Regions from separate parts of the Caballeronia sp. LjRoot34 genome, predicted to be linked through region 1. Evidence: predicted binding sites of a transcription regulator. Region 1 holds the regulator's gene; the other holds the start of a gene.

What was found. The regulator FliA, encoded in region 1, starts transcription of late flagellar genes. The targets are predictions, from matches to a motif close to CTAAAGTTTNNNNNNNNNNNGCCGNTA.
Region 2: the regulator FliA is predicted to act here: its motif matches at 2,490-2,516, upstream of motA (flagellar motor stator protein MotA).

What each region holds. Positions count from the first base shown of each region.
Region 1 is NZ_CAXUSB020000001.1:4,202,979-4,217,061, forward strand. It holds gene ACSQ36_RS18955 (allophanate hydrolase-related protein) at 1-317, opposite strand, end outside; gene arcC (carbamate kinase) at 381-1,340, opposite strand; gene ACSQ36_RS18965 (oxamate carbamoyltransferase subunit AllG family protein) at 1,360-2,763, opposite strand; gene fdrA (acyl-CoA synthetase FdrA) at 2,774-4,330, opposite strand; gene ACSQ36_RS18975 (DUF2877 domain-containing protein) at 4,468-5,355, opposite strand; gene ACSQ36_RS18980 (cysteine hydrolase family protein) at 5,372-6,040, opposite strand; gene ACSQ36_RS18985 (hypothetical protein) at 6,251-6,499, shown strand; gene flhF (flagellar biosynthesis protein FlhF) at 6,608-8,317, shown strand; gene ACSQ36_RS18995 (MinD/ParA family protein) at 8,310-9,242, shown strand; gene ACSQ36_RS19000 (RNA polymerase sigma factor FliA) at 9,273-10,004, shown strand; gene ACSQ36_RS19005 (diguanylate cyclase) at 10,036-11,127, opposite strand; gene ACSQ36_RS19010 (Rieske 2Fe-2S domain-containing protein) at 11,462-12,520, shown strand; gene ACSQ36_RS19015 (hypothetical protein) at 12,545-12,955, opposite strand; gene ACSQ36_RS19020 (DUF433 domain-containing protein) at 12,952-13,617, opposite strand; gene ACSQ36_RS19025 (hypothetical protein) at 13,932-14,083, opposite strand, start outside.
Region 2 is NZ_CAXUSB020000002.1:562,409-567,807, reverse strand. It holds gene ACSQ36_RS22010 (MFS transporter) at 107-1,576, shown strand; gene ACSQ36_RS22005 (hypothetical protein) at 1,706-1,876, shown strand; gene ACSQ36_RS22000 (hypothetical protein) at 1,958-2,230, opposite strand; gene motA (flagellar motor stator protein MotA) at 2,570-3,439, shown strand; gene motB (flagellar motor protein MotB) at 3,500-4,573, shown strand; gene ACSQ36_RS21985 (nuclear transport factor 2 family protein) at 4,562-4,930, opposite strand; gene ACSQ36_RS21980 (porin) at 5,310-5,399, shown strand, end outside.

The DNA of each region.
Region 1 (14,083 bases):
CAGGGTTCGGCCAGCACGCCCAACACCTGATTGCCGTCGCGAAGCGTCACCTTGCCGATCGCCAGACCCGCCGGTTCGCTCAACAACAAAGCGGCAAACGACGCGAGCGGCAATTCCCAGACCTCGAGCGCGACAGAGGTTCCGCCGGCTGCCACGCGGATCATTCCCGGATGACGATCGCCAATGCTCCAGAGCCGGTAATGCGGATCGGTGTGATCTTCACGCAAGAACACGCCGCCCGCCGCGGTCATGTTGCCGTTCAGTTCGAGCCCGCGCATGAGCGTGCCGTTGACGGCCAGCAAAGTAGTTTTGTTCATCTGTCTGCCTTCGTTCTTCAATGAAATTCGTATTGCTAAGTTAAATTCACACGACACGAACCGCTATTGCGTGATCCACGTCCCGGTCTTGCGATCGAGCGCACGCTTGATCGCTTCCGGACTGGTAATCAAGCCTTTGCCGTGTCCGCCATGCGACCGGCTATGGGTAACGAATCGCATGATTGCTTCCACTTTGGGCAGCATGCTTCCCGCGCCGAACTGATCTTGCGAGATCAATTCCTGCGCTTCGGCCAGGCTCAGCGTGTCGAGCCAGCGCTGTTCCGGCTTGCCGAAATTGATCGCCACCTGTTCAACGCCTGTGGGAATCAGGAGGAGATCGGCACCCAATTGTTCGGCGAGAAGCGCCGAAGCCAGGTCCTTGTCGATGACCGCTTCCACACCCGAGATCTGATGGTGTTCATCGACCAGAACCGGAATGCCGCCGCCGCCGCACGCAATCACCACGCACCCCTGCGCAAGCAACGTCGCGATCACCTCCCGCTCCATGATCTCCAGTGGCTGAGGTGACGCCACGGTCCGGCGCCAGCCTCGTCCGGCATCCTCCATCAGCGTCCATCCGAGTGACTTTTGGCGCTGCAGCGCAGTGGCTTCATCGAGGAAGGCGCCTATTGGCTTGCCCGGTTTGAGAAACGCCGGATCGTCGCGGCTGACACGCGTCTGGGTCACAACCGTGACCACTTGCCGATGAATCCCGCGACGCCGCAACGCGTTGCTCAACGCCTTTTGAAACATGTAGCCAATAGCGCCCTGCGTATCGCCGACGGCGTAGTCCAGGGGCACTGGCCGGACTTCATCGGCGGCGAGTTCGGAGCGGCGCAGGATGAAACCGACTTGAGGTCCGTTGCCGTGCGTCAGCACCAGATCCCATCCGGCCTCGATCATGTCGGCAATGTGCCCCGCACTTTCGACGACCGCGTCATATTGATCAGGAATACTATCGTGTTGATCGTCGCGGATCAGCGCGTTGCCGCCGACCGCGACAATTGCCAGAGGCTTGGTCATGATGCGTGTCCCGTATGGTTTAAACGTATTCGGCGAGCGCGCGAATCGCTTCGATGAAACCCGGCATCGGCGCCGTGGTAATGCCCGCGCCAATCTGCCCGACGCCAGCCTCCTTGTGCGCAATCCCGGTATTGATGATCGGCAGAATGCCGCGATCAACCACCTTGCGGGCATCGATACCCGCGGCGGTCGGCGCGAAATTCAGCGCGGGAAGCGTGAACGCGGGATTGCCGCCCAGCGTGATGGCCTGCATGCGACGGCTGTTGCTGGTGGCGTCCGCCGGCGTGCCGCCCACGAACTTGACAATCGCCGGCGACGACGCCATGGCGAAGCCGCCCACGCCCGCCGTCTCGGTGATCGCGCTGTCGCCGAGATCGGCTGCGGCGTCTTCCACGCCATAGCCCGGGAAGAACAAACCTTCCACGGGATTGGCGGGCGCCTGGAACCACCGGTCGCCCGTGCCGGACATGCGGATACCGAAATTCACGCCGTTGCGCGCCATGACCGTGATCATTGAACTGAAGGGCACGTTGTGGGCTGCATCGGTCATGGCCTTGCACGCGGCCATCGAGAGATTCAGGAAGAAGTGATCGTTGCCGACAATGAACTCCGTCACGCGCTGAATCCGCTCGATCGGCAATCCAGTCGATAGCAACGCGGGAATCAGGCGCTTGATCAGGAGGCCGGTGGCGGCCGCATTGCGGTTATGGACTTCGTCGCCCATATGCAGCGCCTGCGCCATCATCGGCTTCAACTCCACTTCGCCCAGCACCTTTAATGCGGCCTTCAAAGCCGGCGCGAGTTCTTGCGTCATCCAGTGCAGGCGGTCCAGGACTTCGTGGTTATTGGCGCCGAAACGCAGCACCTTGCCGAGTCCTTCGTTGAAGTTGCTGAAAGCCCGCCGGCCATTTGTTTTGTTCTCGATCACCCACAGCGGCATGGACGGGCTGATGATGCCCGCCATGGGGCCGACCGCCCCGTAGTGGTGGCACGGCTCGAAGTCGATCGCGCCATCCGCCGCCAGGCGCTCGGCGGCTTCGTGGGTCGTCGCCCATCCCTCAAACAGGATCGCGCCGACAATCGCACCCTTCACCGGTCCGCACATATCGGCCCAGTCGATCGGCGGCCCCGCGTGGAGGATCAGCTTGCGATGCGCCATCGCGCTGATCGCTTGCGCTGCGCTCATGACATCGACGAGCACGGGCTGAGCCGCGAGATACTGCTGGAACGCCTGGACGTTGGCCTGCTCGACCAGCGGATGGCGAATCAGCGATGCCAGCGCCAGTCCCGCGTCGACATCGCCGAGAGCGGGCGGCTGCCAGCGCAAATCGGTGACGTCGCCGCCGGCTAGCGCCAGGTTATCGGCGAAACTGCTCAAGCCTGCATTCACCACGGTCAGTGGCTGGTTAAATAGCGTGTTCATCATGGTCCCGTTATTTTTGCGCCTGAAGGTGGGCGACGTGGCTCGCCCAGAGCGCCGCCTGCGCGTTGCAACCGGCGACGAGAACGCCGGCTTCGCGCAAGGTATCGACCTGACGGCTTCTGACTTGTGGATCGGCTTCCGTGCCGCAGACATGCGAGATCAGGACCGGCAGGTCGCGGCCAGCCGCCTGAAGGCGCGCGTGTTCGATCAGCTCCAACAACTCGCGGGCAGGTTCTGTCGATGCGCCATAACCCAGCACGAGGTCGAACAACACGACAGCGGTTTGCGGGTCGTTCAGCTCCGCAAGGATCCGCTGGTTGCGCAGCGTGGGATCGATCATGGGATGCGGACGGCCGCGCGTGAAATCGTCATCGCCCATGTCGACGAGTGTGTGGCCCGTGCTGTGCCAGATATCCTCAAGCTTGCTGTTGGACGCAACCGGGGTATTCGACGACGCCGCGAAGCCACGTTGCCGGCATAACAACTGGCTCTCGTAGCAAAATGTGCCACCCGCGAACACACCGCGGATGAAGCGCCGGATGGGCCGCAAGGTACGGCTGTAATCGTGGAGACGACCGGCGTCGGGCGTGCTGACCTCGGCCACCGTAGGCGGCAGTTGGGCGCCCGAGAGCAACGCGACGGCGAAGCCGGCGGCATCGGCGAGGGTGTATGCGGGGGTGATTCCCGGCACGTTCATATCTTCCGGCCGCGCGCCCAGGAAGTTGACGACGACCGGCTTGCCCGCCGCGCGCGCCCGCGCCAGGATCTTTTCCGCGACTGCCGGAGCAGGCGGTTTGGAGATCAGCACGATCACATGGGTGTCGGGATCTGCGCTCAGCGCATCGAGACCGTACAACATGGAGATCCCGCCGATCGATTCGTGCAGGTCATGCCCGCCCGTGCCGAGCGCCTGCGAAATCCCGGCGCCCAACTGGTCGATGCGGCACGTCACCTCCTGCAATCCCGTGCCCGACGCCGCCACTACGCCAATCGACCCGCGCCTCACCACATTGGCGAAGCCCAACGGCAGCCCATTGATAATGGCCGTCCCGCAATCGGGTCCCATCACCAGCAGGTTTTTCTCAGCCGCGAGGGTCTTGATGTCGCGCTCGTGAGCGAGGCTGACGTTATCGCTGAAAAGCATGACCGACATGCCCAGACGCAGCGCCTTGATCGCCTCGGCGGCGGCGTAATCGCCGGGAACGGAGATCAGGGCGAGATTCGATGCCGCCTCCTGTTCCACCGCCATTTCGAGGCTGGCAAGCGGTGGCGGACGCACGCCGTCGCCGCTTGACTCCTCCGGCTTGCTGTTCAAACGCTCTTCCGCGATAACGAGCGCACCGTCGCACGCCGCGATTTCCCCGCGCACCGCGATGACGAGATCGTTCGGGCCGGCTGTGCAGCCGTCGTCCAGAGCCGCGTCCCGCAATTGCGCGAGATTCGTGCTCGTTCCCATCACCACCGAAGCCTGCTCGATGCCGGCGAGTTTGGAGATGTGCGCGGATATCTGCATCAGGGAGACGGAGTCCTGATACATGTTCTTGAAGACCTTGGTTCTTATGCTCATTTCAGCTTCCGGTAATCGTTACACTTGCCTGGTCCAGATTCGGCCGAGTGTCCGCCTGGCGAACCCGGCGTTGCACGCGCCGGATGCCATCAATCTGATTAACTCGATAATGGTTTTCAACTAATCCGTATAAAGGATCAAATCATTTCTTTCTGCTCAACCTTTCCAAGCGCTTTTATTCCGTGCAGGAACCCTCCGAGACAATCCGCGCCAGATGACGAACCGAATTTCATGACATTGATTGCCGAAAGTTTCACATCCGCCGGGGGGCTTCCGTGAATCAGGACCGTCGTCAAATGGTCGATCGACTGTGAATAGTGCCCCTGCAACGCAAGCGCCAGATAATGCCGGCTGATACTGGTCGTCCGGTGAAGCTGGTTCTTTATTGCCGGACGCAATAGTTTCAAATGGGCGGATATGGCTTCCAGATGTTGCCACGGCCATAACGACGCCAGATAACCCAGCAGATAGTCGTCGCCGTCCGGCGTCAGCCCCGCTCCGTACCCAATCAGTTCCGAGACGCCGCTTTCCAATTCCGCCTTGGTGTCGCCGAGGTTCAGGCGCGGTATGCGCCCCCCTGGCGGCCAGCCCGGCAGCAATTGCAGGCTGCTGCGCACCTCGCGTTCCAGGCAGTACTCCAACAACTGGTTCGCCAGCAACGGATAAGCCGCCAGCAACGCGTTCGGCGAATGGCCGCCGGACCCCCGATCCGTTTCGGGCCGCCAGCACGGCGCCCGGCTCAGGTTCGCGCGCCAGAGTGTGCCGCGCAACTCGTTGTTCTCGAGTGTGATGGGCTGCCGGGAGTGCGCCTGATGGCGCCAATCCCAGCCTGGCGGTGTCGACAGCCTGATCGCCGTGGGCAGGTTCTGATAGCGCGGACTCAGCAAGGTCAGCAACTCGCCGCTCGCGGACGACATGTTCATTGCGTGCTGAAAGCAGCTGTGAACCCAGAACCGCAGCGTCTCGCGCGGCCCGTGCTCCGCCATATAGCCAACCGAGCACACGGTGAACGTCAGGAGTGCCATGGCTGCCCGGCCGGCTTCAGCCGCGCAAGCCGTCGACAACGGCCGCGGCGTCGCTGACCCAGCCGAAGATTGCGCCCTGCGCCTGGATCATCTCCAGCGCTGATTTCTGGAATGCCGGGAAATACGATCCGACGCAATCCGCCGGAATAATGCATTCGTAGCCGCGGTCATTCGCTTCGCGAACGGTCGTGGTCACGCAGACCTCAGTTGTCACCCCGCACACAATAAGCGTCTTGATTCCGTGGTTTTGCAGGACCAGTTGCAGGTCGGTTTCATAGAACGCGCCCTTGCCGGGTTTGTCGATGATAGGTTCGCCAAACGTTGGATACAGCTCGGGAATGATGTCGTGCCCTGCCTCGCCGCGAACCAGGATGCGGCCCATGGGGCCGTCTGTGCCAATGAAGGTCTTGCCGCCGCGCGTCAGTTTCGCCGGCGGGCAATCAGCCAGATCGGCACGATGGCCTTCGCGCGTATGAATGACCAGCAGCTTCGAATCACGCGCGGCCTTCAACACTTTCCCGCACGGGACAATCGCGGTGCGCACCAGGGAAACGTCATTTCCCAAGGCTTCGCCAAACCCTCCCGGTTCAACAAAATCCCGCTGCATGTCGATCATGACCAATGCAGTTGTTTGTGGATCGAACGGAAGCGGGAATGGTTGTGCGTGAAATAGTTTTTGAGCCATTTGAATATTCCTTGATTAATGTCAGGACGTGAAATGCTTGCTCTGCTATTGCAATTTATTTGAATTGTCCTTCGATTTATTATAGGTAGGTTCGCCCTGACGCACGATAGATATTTCACCGACTTAACTATTGTTCATCGATTTTCAGGCTTGATTAAAGTCGTTTCAAAAACTTAATAAAATCATTATCACGAACTGCCCGGCGCGGTGTTGCGCAATAATAAGGCGAAAGATGAAATAATCGTCTCGACCCCGCTGTGGAATAACATGGCGGGTAATAAAAAAATTAATGAAGTTTTTCGTCGCCATTTTTGCAAATATCAGGGCAATTGTCTGATGTTTGATCCGGCACGCATTTCCCCGATGCGGCCCGTGCGCTGCCCCCGTCATCGATCTCCCGAATTACCCCGCTTTCCCGGCTCTTATCAGCCGATGGCCCGCCAGCCGCCCTTGCAATAATTCATTCATGGCAGCCACCGTGCATGGGACCAGAGTAAGGCGCTCAAAACGTGACGCAACCGGTCAATCGCAACAGATCAACGTGAGCGCGAGCTCATCGGGGGGTAAATGAACATCCGCAAATTCATCGGTGCCACGAGTCGCGACGCGTTCCGGGTCGTCCGTGAGGCACTGGGCCCCGATGCGATCGTGTTGTCGAACCGGGTGACCGAAGACGGCAGCGTTGAGATCGTTGCGGTTGCGGACGGCGACCTCGCGCAGATCTCCCCGAAAGCTGCCGCCGAGCATCGCGAAATGAAGCTGAAGACGTTGGCCGGAAACCAATCACACGCGCAGTCACATTCGCAGTCCCACTCGAATTCGAACGGGGGTTCGAACCCGTACGCCAGCGGCGATGTCTTTTCGTCGGTGTTCGGCGCCAATCCCGAACCGCTGGATGACATGGAGCCTGAAGCGCAAGCAGATGACACGTCGTTCACGATGGCCGAATCGAATCCCTGGTTGATCGAGCATGCGCGCCGGGTGGCGCAGTCGGCCGCTGAAAGTGCGCCGCAACGCGCGCTGAGCGCATCGGCGGCAATTGCGAAGGGATTAGGCAGTCCTGTTTCCGTCACGTCGCAGGAATCCGCGCAAGCCCCTGGATGGACACGCGAAGCGGCGTACCTCGCCGCTCGCCGCGCGGAACAAAAAACCGCGCAAATACACGCCCAGATCCAGCCGCAAGTGCACACGTCCTCGGCCCAGGCCGCCAGTTCGATGCAGGAAGGCGCATTTGCGGGCTTGCCGGCATCGGCGGCGGCCGCTGTTACCGAAGCCATCCGCACCCGCATGGAGCAAGTCGTGAACGACACCGTCATGCATGAACTTTCGTCAATGCGCGGCATGATGGAAGAGCACTTCGCCGGCTTGCTGTGGGGCGATCGCCAGCGCCGCAGCCCGAATCACGCCGAGCTGACCAAGCGCCTGTTCGCCGCCGGTTTCTCCGCGCAACTGGTGCGCTTGATGATCGACAACATGCCGGAGATCGAACAAGCCGAAGCGTCGATGCAATGGGTTCAGCAAGTGCTCGAAAACAACCTGCCCGTCATGGACAGCGAAGAATCGATGATGAACCGCGGCGGCGTCTTCGCGCTGATGGGCCCGACGGGCGTGGGCAAGACCACCACCACCGCGAAGCTCGCCGCGCGCTGCGTGATGCGCTTCGGCGCCAGCAAGGTCGCGCTGCTCACCACCGACAGCTACCGGATCGGCGCACACGAACAACTGCGTATTTTCGGCAAGATCCTCGGGGTATCGGTGCATGCGGTGAAAGACGCAAGCGACCTGCAACTCGCGCTCTCCGAACTGCGCAACAAGCACATCGTACTGATAGATACGATCGGCATGAGCCAGCGTGACCGCACTGTCGCCGATCACATCTCGATGTTGTGCGGTGCCGGCCATCCGGTGCAGCGCCTGCTGCTGCTAAACGCAACCAGCCACGGCGATACGTTGAACGAAGTCGTGCAAGCCTACCAGAGCACGCCGGACCAGCCGCCGCTCGCGGGCTGCATCCTGACCAAGCTCGATGAAGCCACGAACCTGGGCGGCGTGCTGGACACCGTGATCCGCTACAAGCTGCCGGTGCATTACGTATCGACGGGTCAGAAGGTGCCGGAAAACCTGTACGTCGCGACCAAGCGCTTCCTGATCAAGAGCGCCTTCTGCATCCCGCGCGACGGCTCACCGTTCGTGCCGCAAGACGACGACGTGCCGCCGCTCCTGTCCGCGCTCTCCGCGCGCGCTTCCACTGAACTGCATGAGGTTCACTTTGGATAAGTTCGCGTCCGATCAGGCCGAAGGCTTGCGCCGTCTGCTGACACGCAACGGCTCCCGGGTCGTGGCAGTGTGCGGCGCCCCGGCGGGTGGATTGGGGGGGACCGGCAATACCTCGACGGTCGTCAACCTGGCTTCCGCCCTCGCCGCGCAAGGCAAGGATGTGCTGGTGATCGATGAGCGCCAGAACGCGTTGTCGGTGAGCCAGTTGGCGAAGGTGCCGCCCAACGGCGCGCTGGGCGCGGTCTTGTCCGGCAAGCGTTTTTTGCAGGACGCCGTCACGCGCACGCCGTTTGGCTTTTCGGTCATCGCCGCGCCTCGCGACGAACGCATCAGCCAGGACGCCGCGCATTGCCGGGTGTTGCTCGACGGACCCGCCGATATCGTCCTGATCGATACCCAGCTCGATCGCAGCGGCGCGCTGTCGAGCCTGGCCGTGCAAGCGCACGACTTCGTGATCGTGACCCGCGTGGCGCCGGTCGCGATCACCGAGGCGTACGCCTGCATCAAGCGTCTGCACTACGCGCATGCCATCGGACGGTTCCGGGTCATTGTGAATCACGTGAAGAACGGCGCCGATGCACAAATCGCCTTCGATAACCTCGCGGACGTCGCCAGCCGCTATCTCTCGGTGCAACTCATGCCGGCGGGTTGCGTGGCCGAAGATCCGCGCGTGACGCGAGCGCACGAGCTGTCGCGCTGCGCGGTGGAAGCTTTTCCGGCGACGGCCGCCGCCCGGGATTATCGGCAGATTGCCGCCGAATTGCAGTACTGGCCGATGCCACAAGCGTCGCAGTTTGAATGGCCCGTGCAGACCTTGTTTGCGGAAACGCAGCCTGGGTTGGAGTGCTCGATCAACTCCGGCGCGGCACGCCGCACCGAAACGCCATTGATGCAGCTTGCGATGAGCAGCCCCGCGTCCGTGTGATGCCGCAAGAGAAGGAACAAGGTGAACGCGATGTATAACGCCCAGGGAAAACTGTCACAGGCCGAGGTCCTGACCCGCTACGCACCGCTGGTGCGCCGGCTCGGCCTGCAGCTCGTGGCGAAAATGCCGGCCAGCGTCGATCTGGACGACCTGATCCAGGCCGGCATGATCGGCTTGCTGGATGCCGCGAGCCGCTATAAAGAAGATCAGGGCGCGCAGTTCGAGACCTACGCCAGCCAGCGCATTCGCGGCGCAATGCTCGACGAACTGCGTGCCAACGACTGGCTGCCGCGCAGCATGCGCAAGACCTCGCGCGAGGTGGAATCTGCGGTGCACAAGGTCGAGCAGCATCTCGGCCGGTCGGCGAGCGAACAGGAAGTGGCTGAGCACCTGAACATGCCGCTCGTCGAATACCAGTCCATGCTGCAGGATCTGCATGGCAGCCAGTTGATCTATTACGAAGACTTCGATCGTTCTTCCGATGACGAGCCGTTTCTCGACCGTTATTGCGTCGATAAAGCCGACCCGCTCTCCGCGCTGCTCGACGGCAGCTTGCGCTCGGCGCTCGTTGAGGCCATCGATAAATTGCCTGAACGCGAAAAGCTGCTGATGAGCCTGTATTACGAGAAGGGGCTGAATCTGCGCGAGATCGGCGCCGTGATGGAAGTCAGCGAATCGCGTGTGTGCCAGTTGCACAGTCAGGCCGTCGCGCGGCTGCGGGCGAAGTTGCGGGAACAGGCATGGTCGGGCGTGGAGGCTTGACGTCCAGCCGCTGAAGGCCGGTGAACGCAGATCAGGTTTCGAAATCCGCGCTTTCGGCGAACACCGTCTGACCTTTGCCGAGCGCCTTGGCGCGATACATCGCGCGATCGGCGGCGCGCATCAGCACGGCAATATCCCTGTAGCCGGGGCTCAGGTCCGGCGAAATCAGGCAAGCACCAATACTCGCCGATAGATTCACCACCCGGTCCTGCACTGACGTCATTTCCGCCAGCACCGCGTGTACGCCGTTTGCCACCGTTTGCACGGCATGGTTACCGGTCACATGCCTCGCCAGTACGACGAATTCATCGCCGCCGAGCCGCGCGACTGTATCGGTGGCTCTTACCCTTCTTGCCAGCAGCGCCGCGAAAGTTTGCAGCACGACGTCGCCGACTTCGTGGCCGTAGGTATCGTTGACTTCCTTGAAGCCGTCGAGATCGATCAGCAGCAGCCCGGTTGCGCCTTCCTGTCCCGTCGATATCGCCATCACCGCCCGGCCGATGGTCTGTTCCAGCATGTAGCGGTTGCTCAACCCCGTGAGCGGGTCGGTGCCGGCCTTGAGCGCGAGGTCACGGTTCGCGCTGCCAAGGCGGCCGATCAGCACCGCAAGATAGACCGACGCCCCGAGCGCGCTCAAGCCGATCCCCAGCGCCGCGGACCGGTTGATCATCCACCAGGGCTGCAAGACGGACAACGCGACGATTCCCACCAGCGCCGTTCCACACGACAACGCCAGCGCGCGCTTGCCGTAGCGCCCGCCCGCACCGATCAGGAAGAGAAAGACGGCCCACAGCATGGGCAATGTGAGCGCCCCGCCCGCGCCGAGAACCACGGCGAGCAGTGCCTGGTCAGCGACGGTCGTGAATGCGAGCCGCAGAGTCGACTGCCGCTGCATTTGGCTGATGATTAGGCGGGTCGCGACGCCGTAGATCAGATAAAGCGCGAGTGCATGGAAACTGGCGATAGCGGCGGGCGTTGGAACGGACCACGCCAGCGCGCCGTACACGGCCGTTGCGAGGCCGCCCAGTATGACTCGTAGCGTCGCCTGCTCTTTTTCCGGATCGAGATAGGGCAACCACACGTAACCACGTTGCCGATGGAACGGGTCATTCACCTGCCCCATTCTGAGTCTCCCTGATGACAATTCCCGAAGTGCTGATCGATGCCGCGTTTTCTGCAGTGACTGCGTAGTGCAGAATTGCAATCGTACTGCGTCGTTGAAAAGTGGCTGAAAAGAGCGCGATTCGGCGAAATTCGTGGCGGATTAATGCTGAGTTCGCGTGATCGATATCGAACGAAATAGTACGCATTCGGCGCGCCAGGGCGTTTTGGCGGCTTGCGTTTCCCCGTGGGTTGTTTTCGAATTGTTGTTTGAATCGATGTTTGAATCGATGTTTACTACGTAGGTTTTTTGATGCCCGATGCAACCCTTTGAATCTGCTTGTTCCACTGGCGGCATGAATGCTGCCGATGACGCCCTCGCCGCGCCCAATGCCGCGTTGCTCGGCGAATGGCTGCCTGTGTGTAATAGCGCCGATGTGCCCGCCGGGGAATCGCGAGGGTTTGTGGTGGCGGGCGAACGGCTGGTGGTCTGGCGCAACGCGTCGGAGGCTGACGTTCCGGCAACGCAGCCCGATATGTTTACCGATGCCCACGTCTGGCGCGATCTCTGTCCGCATCGCGGGGCGCAGTTGTCGTTGGGCTCGGTGACGGGCGGGGTGCTTGCATGCCCTTATCACGGCTGGCGCTACGACGCCGACGGCCAGTGCATCCACATCCCCGCCAATCCTTCAATACGCCCCGCGAAGCGCGCTTGCGCGCGGACGTATCGCGTGGAGGAGAAATACGGTGTGGTGTGGACGTGTCTCGGCGAGCCTTCGCAGCCGCTGGATTTCTTTCCGGAGTACGCAGAGTACGACATGCCCGGTGCGCGCCGGATCAATCTCGCGGCGCAGACGGTGCGTTCATCGGCGCCGCGCGTGGTCGAGAATTTCCTCGATATGGCGCACTTCCCGTTCGTGCATACCGGCATTCTCGGCGATGCATCGCACGCGGAAGTGCAGGATTACGAAGTGATTGAAACGGCGGGCGGGCTTGAGGCGCGGCAGTGTCGCTTCTGGCAACCTGCGGGGTTGCCGGGACAGGAGGGCGTGGATATTGAATATGTGTATCGCGTGAAACGGCCGCTGGTGGCGAGTTTGTCGAAGGTGGCGCAGCACGGTGCGGGCGCGTTGCATTTGTTGCTGGTGGCGTCGCCGGTGAGTGAAACGGAGACGCGGGCGTGGCTGGTATCGGTGTTCGAGGACGAATCCATGCACTCCGATCAGGCGTTGTATGACTTCAATATGCAGATATTGATGCAGGACACGCCGATTGTGGAATCGCAATGGCCAAAGCGGTTGCCGCTCGATCCGCAGGCTGAGCTGCATCAGGTGTGTGACAGGTTGTCGGTGGGGTATAGGAAGTATTTGAGGGAGTGGGGGTGGGGGTATGGGACGGAGTTGAATGGGGGCTAATACCGTCCCCACTTTGCTCATGGACTACAGCGGAATTTGTTCGAATTTTCCACCGCTGTGCCTCCATGGCACTCGAAACGCCGCACCACCTTTTATTCTTCGGATTTGATCGAGTATTGCCGGCCACCACTTGACCAGATTTTGTGCCTTGTCCCAGTGCTGGCGCTCTGTCCACTGCCGATGAAACACGAACGTTATCAGGCCGGAATCACGCAGGGCTTTGCGCTCGATGTCGTTTTTACGAAAGGCATCCTGCGATAGAACAACCCAGCGCCCTTCCTCGCCTAGTTCCTTTATCCAATCGTGGTCCTTCGCGTCCGGTGGAAACCTGTCACGCAGATGTATGACCCGCGCAACGGTCTCTTCGACTCGGCAGAGCTCCTGGATAGCATGAGCCAGATGCGGGGAAAGGTTGTTGTCGAAGAAATACTTCATGCTGCCATCCGCTCGTAGCGGATGGCAGCCTCGACTGCGGCGACCGGGATATCGAACAGGGACGCAACCATTTTCTTATTTTTCTCGGCCTTGAAGGCCTCAGCGATGATTTCCGTTCTCACGCCATAGTCGGTAAGCACAGGCTTCCCAAAAGCGATTTCCGGATCGAGCACGATCGCCTTGCTGCGTTTGAGTGGAAACCAACGCGTTGCCTGGCCGTCACCTGAAAATTCGATCCCCGTGTACAACGCCGGCCTGACGATGTGTTCAAACACCAATTGGCGCTTGGCAAGATCGGTCATTTCAGCATCGCCGTGTTCTTGCAACGCTTCGGAAAAAATCGATTTGCCATCAGTCAGGAACCGATGGGCAGTGAAAGGATATCCAGTCCCAAACATTGCCTTCGCGCCTTCGATCGCAGCACGAATTACCTGAAGCGGAACGTCGTGATTGCGGAATGCCTTGACGATACGTAGTTCCATCAGGTCGCGAAAACCGATCACCTTTTCGTCGAGATCTGCAAGTTGAGATTTCCACAGCGGCGCGCCGACACCACCCTTGAACGTATAGCCGAACAGCCAGCGGCTCACTTCGCGCGCTTGAGCGCCGGTGAGCCGTTCTGCTTCCTGAAGGGTGTATAGGCCAATGCCAGTGAGTTCCATGCGGACATTCTACCGGTAAGCGCGACGTCGACTTGACGAAGCTTTGTGGCATTTTTTGTCGATTGGTCGCGTGTTGCCGATACGTGTCGCTTGGCGGCAAGCACGTCTGTTCGTCCAAACCCACCGCACGTTGCATGGCTCTTTCTGCCAAATAGGCGACGCGAAAATCGGTGGTCGATGCTTGCTGATGGACACGACTGCGCCTTACTAAGCGTCAGAAATATCGGGTAATAAGCGCCCGATCGAATTTTCGAAAGATCTCAAAAGATTTCGAAAGATCTCTAATCCAAGGCCGTTAACAACGGTAGCGGCTACTAAACTTTCTGGCCCTCCTCGGCAAGATTTGACGCTAACCACTCGGAGCAATGCATGTCCATTTCAGCACTGACAGGATCGGCTGCTAGCGCCGAGCCGTGGGCGGTTAACCGCACGCGCGCAAACCAACAGACCGGAACCAGCGCGGATT
Region 2 (5,399 bases), on a different contig from region 1:
GTTTTAAGCGGGTGCACAAGGGCGCACACGGCTCCCGAAAAGTCGTGCATGCATATTTCACGAATCACGGAAACGTCGGACGCTCCGGGTCGATAAGCTGGTCTCCATGAACTCGAACCTTATCTCCTCGCGCACCGGGCTGAGCACACGCCAGGCGCTGATCGTCACCACGGCCAGCATGGGTTTCGTGGTCTCTCAACTCGATGTCACCATCGTCAATGTGGCGCTTGCGAGCATCGGAGGCGATCTGCACGCGGGCGTGGCGGGCCTGCAATGGACCGTCGACGCCTACGCGCTCGCCTTCGCCGCGCTGATGCTCTCGGCAGGCGTGCTCGGCGACCGCTTCGGCGCACGACGCTTGTTCGTCGCGGGCCTGATGCTGTTCGGGGTGGCTTCCGCCGCTTGCGGCTTTGCAACGGACGCGACCCAACTGGTCGCTGCACGCGCATTGCAGGGCATAGGCGCGGCCGCGATGCTGCCCAACTCCCTGGTGCTGCTCAACCAGGCTTGCGGTCACGACGGCGGGCTGCGGGCGCGTGCCGTGGGCTTGTGGACGGCAGCGGGCGCAGTGGCTATTGCCGCCGGGCCGATCGTAGGCGGCCTGCTGATCGCCGCGTTCGGCTGGCGCAGCATTTTCTGGGTCAACGTGCCGTTATGCGCAGCAGGCATCGCGGCGACCTACGTGTGGATCGCCGATAAAAAGCCCGAGCAGCAAGCGCGCGGTATCGATTTGCCCGGGCAAGTGCTCGCGACCGTTGCGCTGACCGCCTTCGTCGGCGCGATGATCGAGCTCCGGCCGTTGGGGCTGACGCACCCGCTGGTGATCGGCGGCATTGCCGTGGCGCTTCTCGCGGCCGTGGGACTTGTGCTGGTCGAGCGGCGCGCGTCAGCGCCCATGCTGCCGCCTGCGCTGTTTCGGGACCCGACGTTTAATTCGGCCACCGTGTTTGGCATCTGCGTGAACCTCACATATTACGGCATGGTGTTCGTGCTGAGCCTGTACCTGCAGCGCGTGCTGGGCCATACACCTTTGGAAGCCGGGCTCGCATTCCTGCCGCTCACCGGGGGGTTCCTGTTATCGAATCTTGCGAGTGGCGTGGTCGTCGCGCGCTTCGGCTCGCGCTTGCCGATGATCGTTGGCGCATTGATCGATGCAACTGGTTTTGCCGCGCTCCTTTTCGTCAACGCGTCTACGCCCGTGGTTGCATTGCTGTTGCCCTTCTTGCTGATTCCGACGGGCATGGGACTCGCCGTCCCCGCGATGACAACCGCCGTATTGGGCACGGTTGCGCCCGATCGGGCGGGCACGGCGTCGGCGGTTCTGAACACGGCGCGGCAAGCGGCTGGCGCAATAGGCGTCGCCGCGTTCGGCGCGCTGGCGAGTCATTCGGCCATGGCGGAAAGCGCGCAGATCGTGATGGGCGTAAGGGTGTCGGCGGGGGTATCGGTGGCGTTGCTTTTATTCGCCGCAATCCTCGCATGGCGGGTGGTCGAGAGCAAACGGGCCAAGGGCAATAAGGAAGATAAGGCGACTGAGACGGTATCGGTTAAATGCGGTACGGGAACTCGCCATTGAGCATCATGCCGGCACGCTAAGGGCGACTGGACCACGCCGGGAACGCTCGTTGCGTCCGGTGTGACATATGCTTCTATATGCACTTGTCGTGCAACGCGCGGTCCGCAGGCCGCTAATGAGGAACTGGACATGTCCACGCCGCCGCCGGACCCGACCTACTTGCCGATCGAACCCGATCCCGACGAACTGCTCGACCCCGATTCACCACCGCCCCCGGACGACCCCGACTCACCCGATGGTCCGGATTCCGCGACGCCAGTGGTTCCGGCAGATCCGAACAACGGTACGCCGCGTCTTTGATTTTGCAGCTGCGGAACAGCCCAAAAAATACCCGCCTGCGTTCAGGCAGGCGGGTATTTCTCCTGGCCAATGCTGTACAAATTAAAGCGTCGTCGTCAGGATTTCGCCCGATGCGAGCGCTCGCTCGATAAGCCCTTCCTGCTGCGCCTTGCGCACGGCTTCGGCGACAAACGTTTCCGGCGCTTCGACTTCTGCTTTGATCGCGCCAATGATCCCCGACGCCTCGACGATGACCAATGACTTCGCCGAATCCGCCCGGCTGATGATGACGCGCTGCGGACTGCCGCCGTCTGCGATGCTTGCACAGAACTGCACCGACTTGCCGTCGATGGTTTGCTCGAAAGTTTGAATCATCGCTAGGGTTCGCCTGTAGTAAATGGGTATCGGGCCAAGCACGCATAAAACGTTCCGCACCCTGTTCGTCCCTGTTATCTATTGAGCATCCAGCGCGACGCAGGTTCAAAAAATGGCGATGAACCAAGGCGCGCCGCGATCCTGGTTGTCCGTCGAACACAATCATCTGAAGATTAGGCAAAGCTGTTTCGACCGCTACTCAGGCAGACCTTTTTGCCGTGCTCCTCCGACATCAGGAAAAAGATACCTCCGCTCCACCCTAAATCTGCTGGCCCGCTTGCCGTTAAGGTCTAGGACAGCTTCATTCAAACGAAGCATAAAAAATCAAGCGGAGAGAGCATGTTCGTCGTTATTGGCTGGGTCGTCGTCATCGGGTCGGTGATTGGCAGTTTTGTAGGCGTAGGCGGCCATCTGGTCGCACTGTTCCAGCCCTTCGAGCTGTTGTGCATCTTCGGCGGGGCAATGGGTGCGTTCGTCGTATCGAATCCGGTTACGACGCTCAAGAAGACCCTCAAGGTCCTCCCCAGCGCGTTCAAGGCGGGAGGCTACTCGAAGGAAAAGTACGTGCAGCTCATCGCGCTGCTGTACGAGCTGCTTCAGAAGGCGCGCAAGGAAGGCATGATGGCGCTCGAAGCCGACGTGGAAGCGCCGCAAAACAGTCCGACGTTCAAGAAGTACGAACACGTGCTGAACGATCACAATCTGCTGGAATTCATTGTCGACTACCTGCGCATGATGTCGAGCGGCAACATCAACGCGCTCGAGATGCAGGACCTGATGGACGAAGAACTCGAGACGCATCATGCGGAAACATCGCTGGCGGCCGATGCAATCCAGAAGATGGCCGACGGCCTGCCCGCGTTCGGCATTGTCGCGGCCGTGATGGGTGTCGTGCATACCATGGGCTCGGTGGGCGCCGCGCCCGCGATACTCGGCGAAATGATCGCGGGCGCGCTGGTCGGCACGTTCCTCGGCATCCTGCTCTCGTATGGTTTCTTTGGGCCGCTGGCCGATCTGCTGGCGGCAAAAGGACAGGCCGAAGCCAAGCCGTTCCAGTGCGTGAAGTCCGTGCTGCTCGCGTCGATGAACGGCTATGCACCGGCGATTGCCGTCGAGTTCGGGCGCAAGGTGCTGTTCACCGCGGATCGTCCGACCTTCAAGGAACTCGACGACGCCGTGCGCGCCACCAAGCAACCGAAGTCGGCGTGACGAGCCTGTCCTGCCCGGCGCACATTAGCCGCACCACGCAGATCACCAAGAGGTTCGCTCATGGCTGACATCCCCTCCCGCGAGCCCATGCAATCGGTGCTGGCGCCGACCGTTGTAGTGCGACGCAAGAGGAAGTCCAGGCATGCTGGCCATCATGGCGGTGCATGGAAGATCGCCTACGCGGATTTCGTGACGGCCATGATGGCGTTCTTCCTGCTCATGTGGCTGCTCGGCTCGACCTCGAAGTACGACAAGCAGGGTATTGAAGACTATTTCAACACGCCGCTTTCAGCGGTCTTCGGCGGCAAGGACGGCAGCGGCGCCGCACGCACGAGCGTGATCGAAGGCGGTGGACGCGATCTCTCCAGTTCACGGCCGGGAGAGGCGACCAAGAGCCAGCCCCAGCCGTTGCCGACGACGGCCCAACGTGCGGCCGAGAGCGCGAGCGCGACTGCGGCTGCCGCAGCCAAGGACGACGCGCAGCGCTTGCAGCAACTCAAGCAGAAGCTCAGCGCGTTGATCGAACACACGCCCGCATTGGCCGCGTACAAGGATCAGATTCGTATTGACATCACAAGCGAAGGATTGCGCATAGAGATCGTCGATTCACTCAAGCGGCCTATGTTCCCCTCAGGCAGCGCGAAGCTGGAATCGTACGTGGTGACCATCCTCTCGCAGATCGGCGCCTCGCTCAACGACGTGGATAACCGAGTGTCGATCGCCGGACACACGGACGCCGTGCCGTACTCGGGCGGTGAAGCAGGTTATTCGAACTGGGAGTTATCGAGCGAACGGGCGAACGCCGCACGCCGCGCGCTGATCGCCGGCGGCATGAACGAAGGCAAGATCCTGCAAGTGCGCGGACTAGCCAATGTATTGCCGCTCAACAAGGCAGTCGCCGACGAACCCACTAACCGGCGCATCAGCATCCTGGTTTTGAATAAGGCCGCCGAACAAACGTTCTTTGCGGACGGCGGGCGCACCGCCGTGGATGAGTCGCGGCCGGCCAGCTCGATGATCCCGGCAGCCGTCGGGGCACAGCCCGCAAGCGCTGTGATTCAGGCGGTAGTGGAGGAGCAACTGGCCAAGCCGCGTGCTGTGTCGGCAAGCGCCGGGCCAGCCTTAAAAAGCTAGCACGCTGCAGTGAGCGGCGGCGATCCGCCAGCCGCACTCCGTCTCCACCCACATGCGCGTGTAGCAAAGATTGGCCGAGAGCGGCACGCCGCCGAATTGGCCGCTTAGCGCCGCATGCGTGAGCGTCACGGCGCTCTTGTCGTACACGCGCACTGTCTGTTCCTTGATCTCCAGCCGCTCGATCCGCTGTATCCCGTAGCGATGCGCGTTCAGGTCGTCAGCCTTGCTCCACACCTTGCCTGTTGCGTCGACGAACGTGAGGTCGTCGGCGAGCAGCGTATCCAGCACATCCACGTCCGATGCGAGCATGGCGTCCCGCAAGCGCCCTTCCAGTTCCGCAATCACGCTCTCGGTCATCGCTTTGTCCCTGGTTTGAAGATGAGCCGCCAGCATAGCGCAACGACTGGCGAAAGCGCGCTTTCGCGCCCTCTTTCGATACCGGACCAAGCCGCTCGACGAGCAGCTTTGCATGGGTCGATTCGTTGGCTGATTTGTCGGCTAAGTGCTCGCCAAATAACCGGTCCAGAGGCTTGCCGGAAGTATTTTTTTCTCTGGCCGTAGCTTAAAAACAACTGTCATATACCTTACATATACATTCGCTAAAGTCCGCCCGTCGCGAGCTACGGACCGTCAGAGTCCGATGCCGTGCATCACTTGTTTGCATCAGTTACTTGAACCGCTTAGTTGCGTCACTTACTCACGTCACTTACTCACACCCACGCTTAGGGAGAACGTTTTGAACCGTAAAACACTGCTCGCCACTGCTGCAATGGCGGCATTCGCTGCATCGGCTACTTCCGCTCAGGCTCAAAGCAGCGTCACGCTG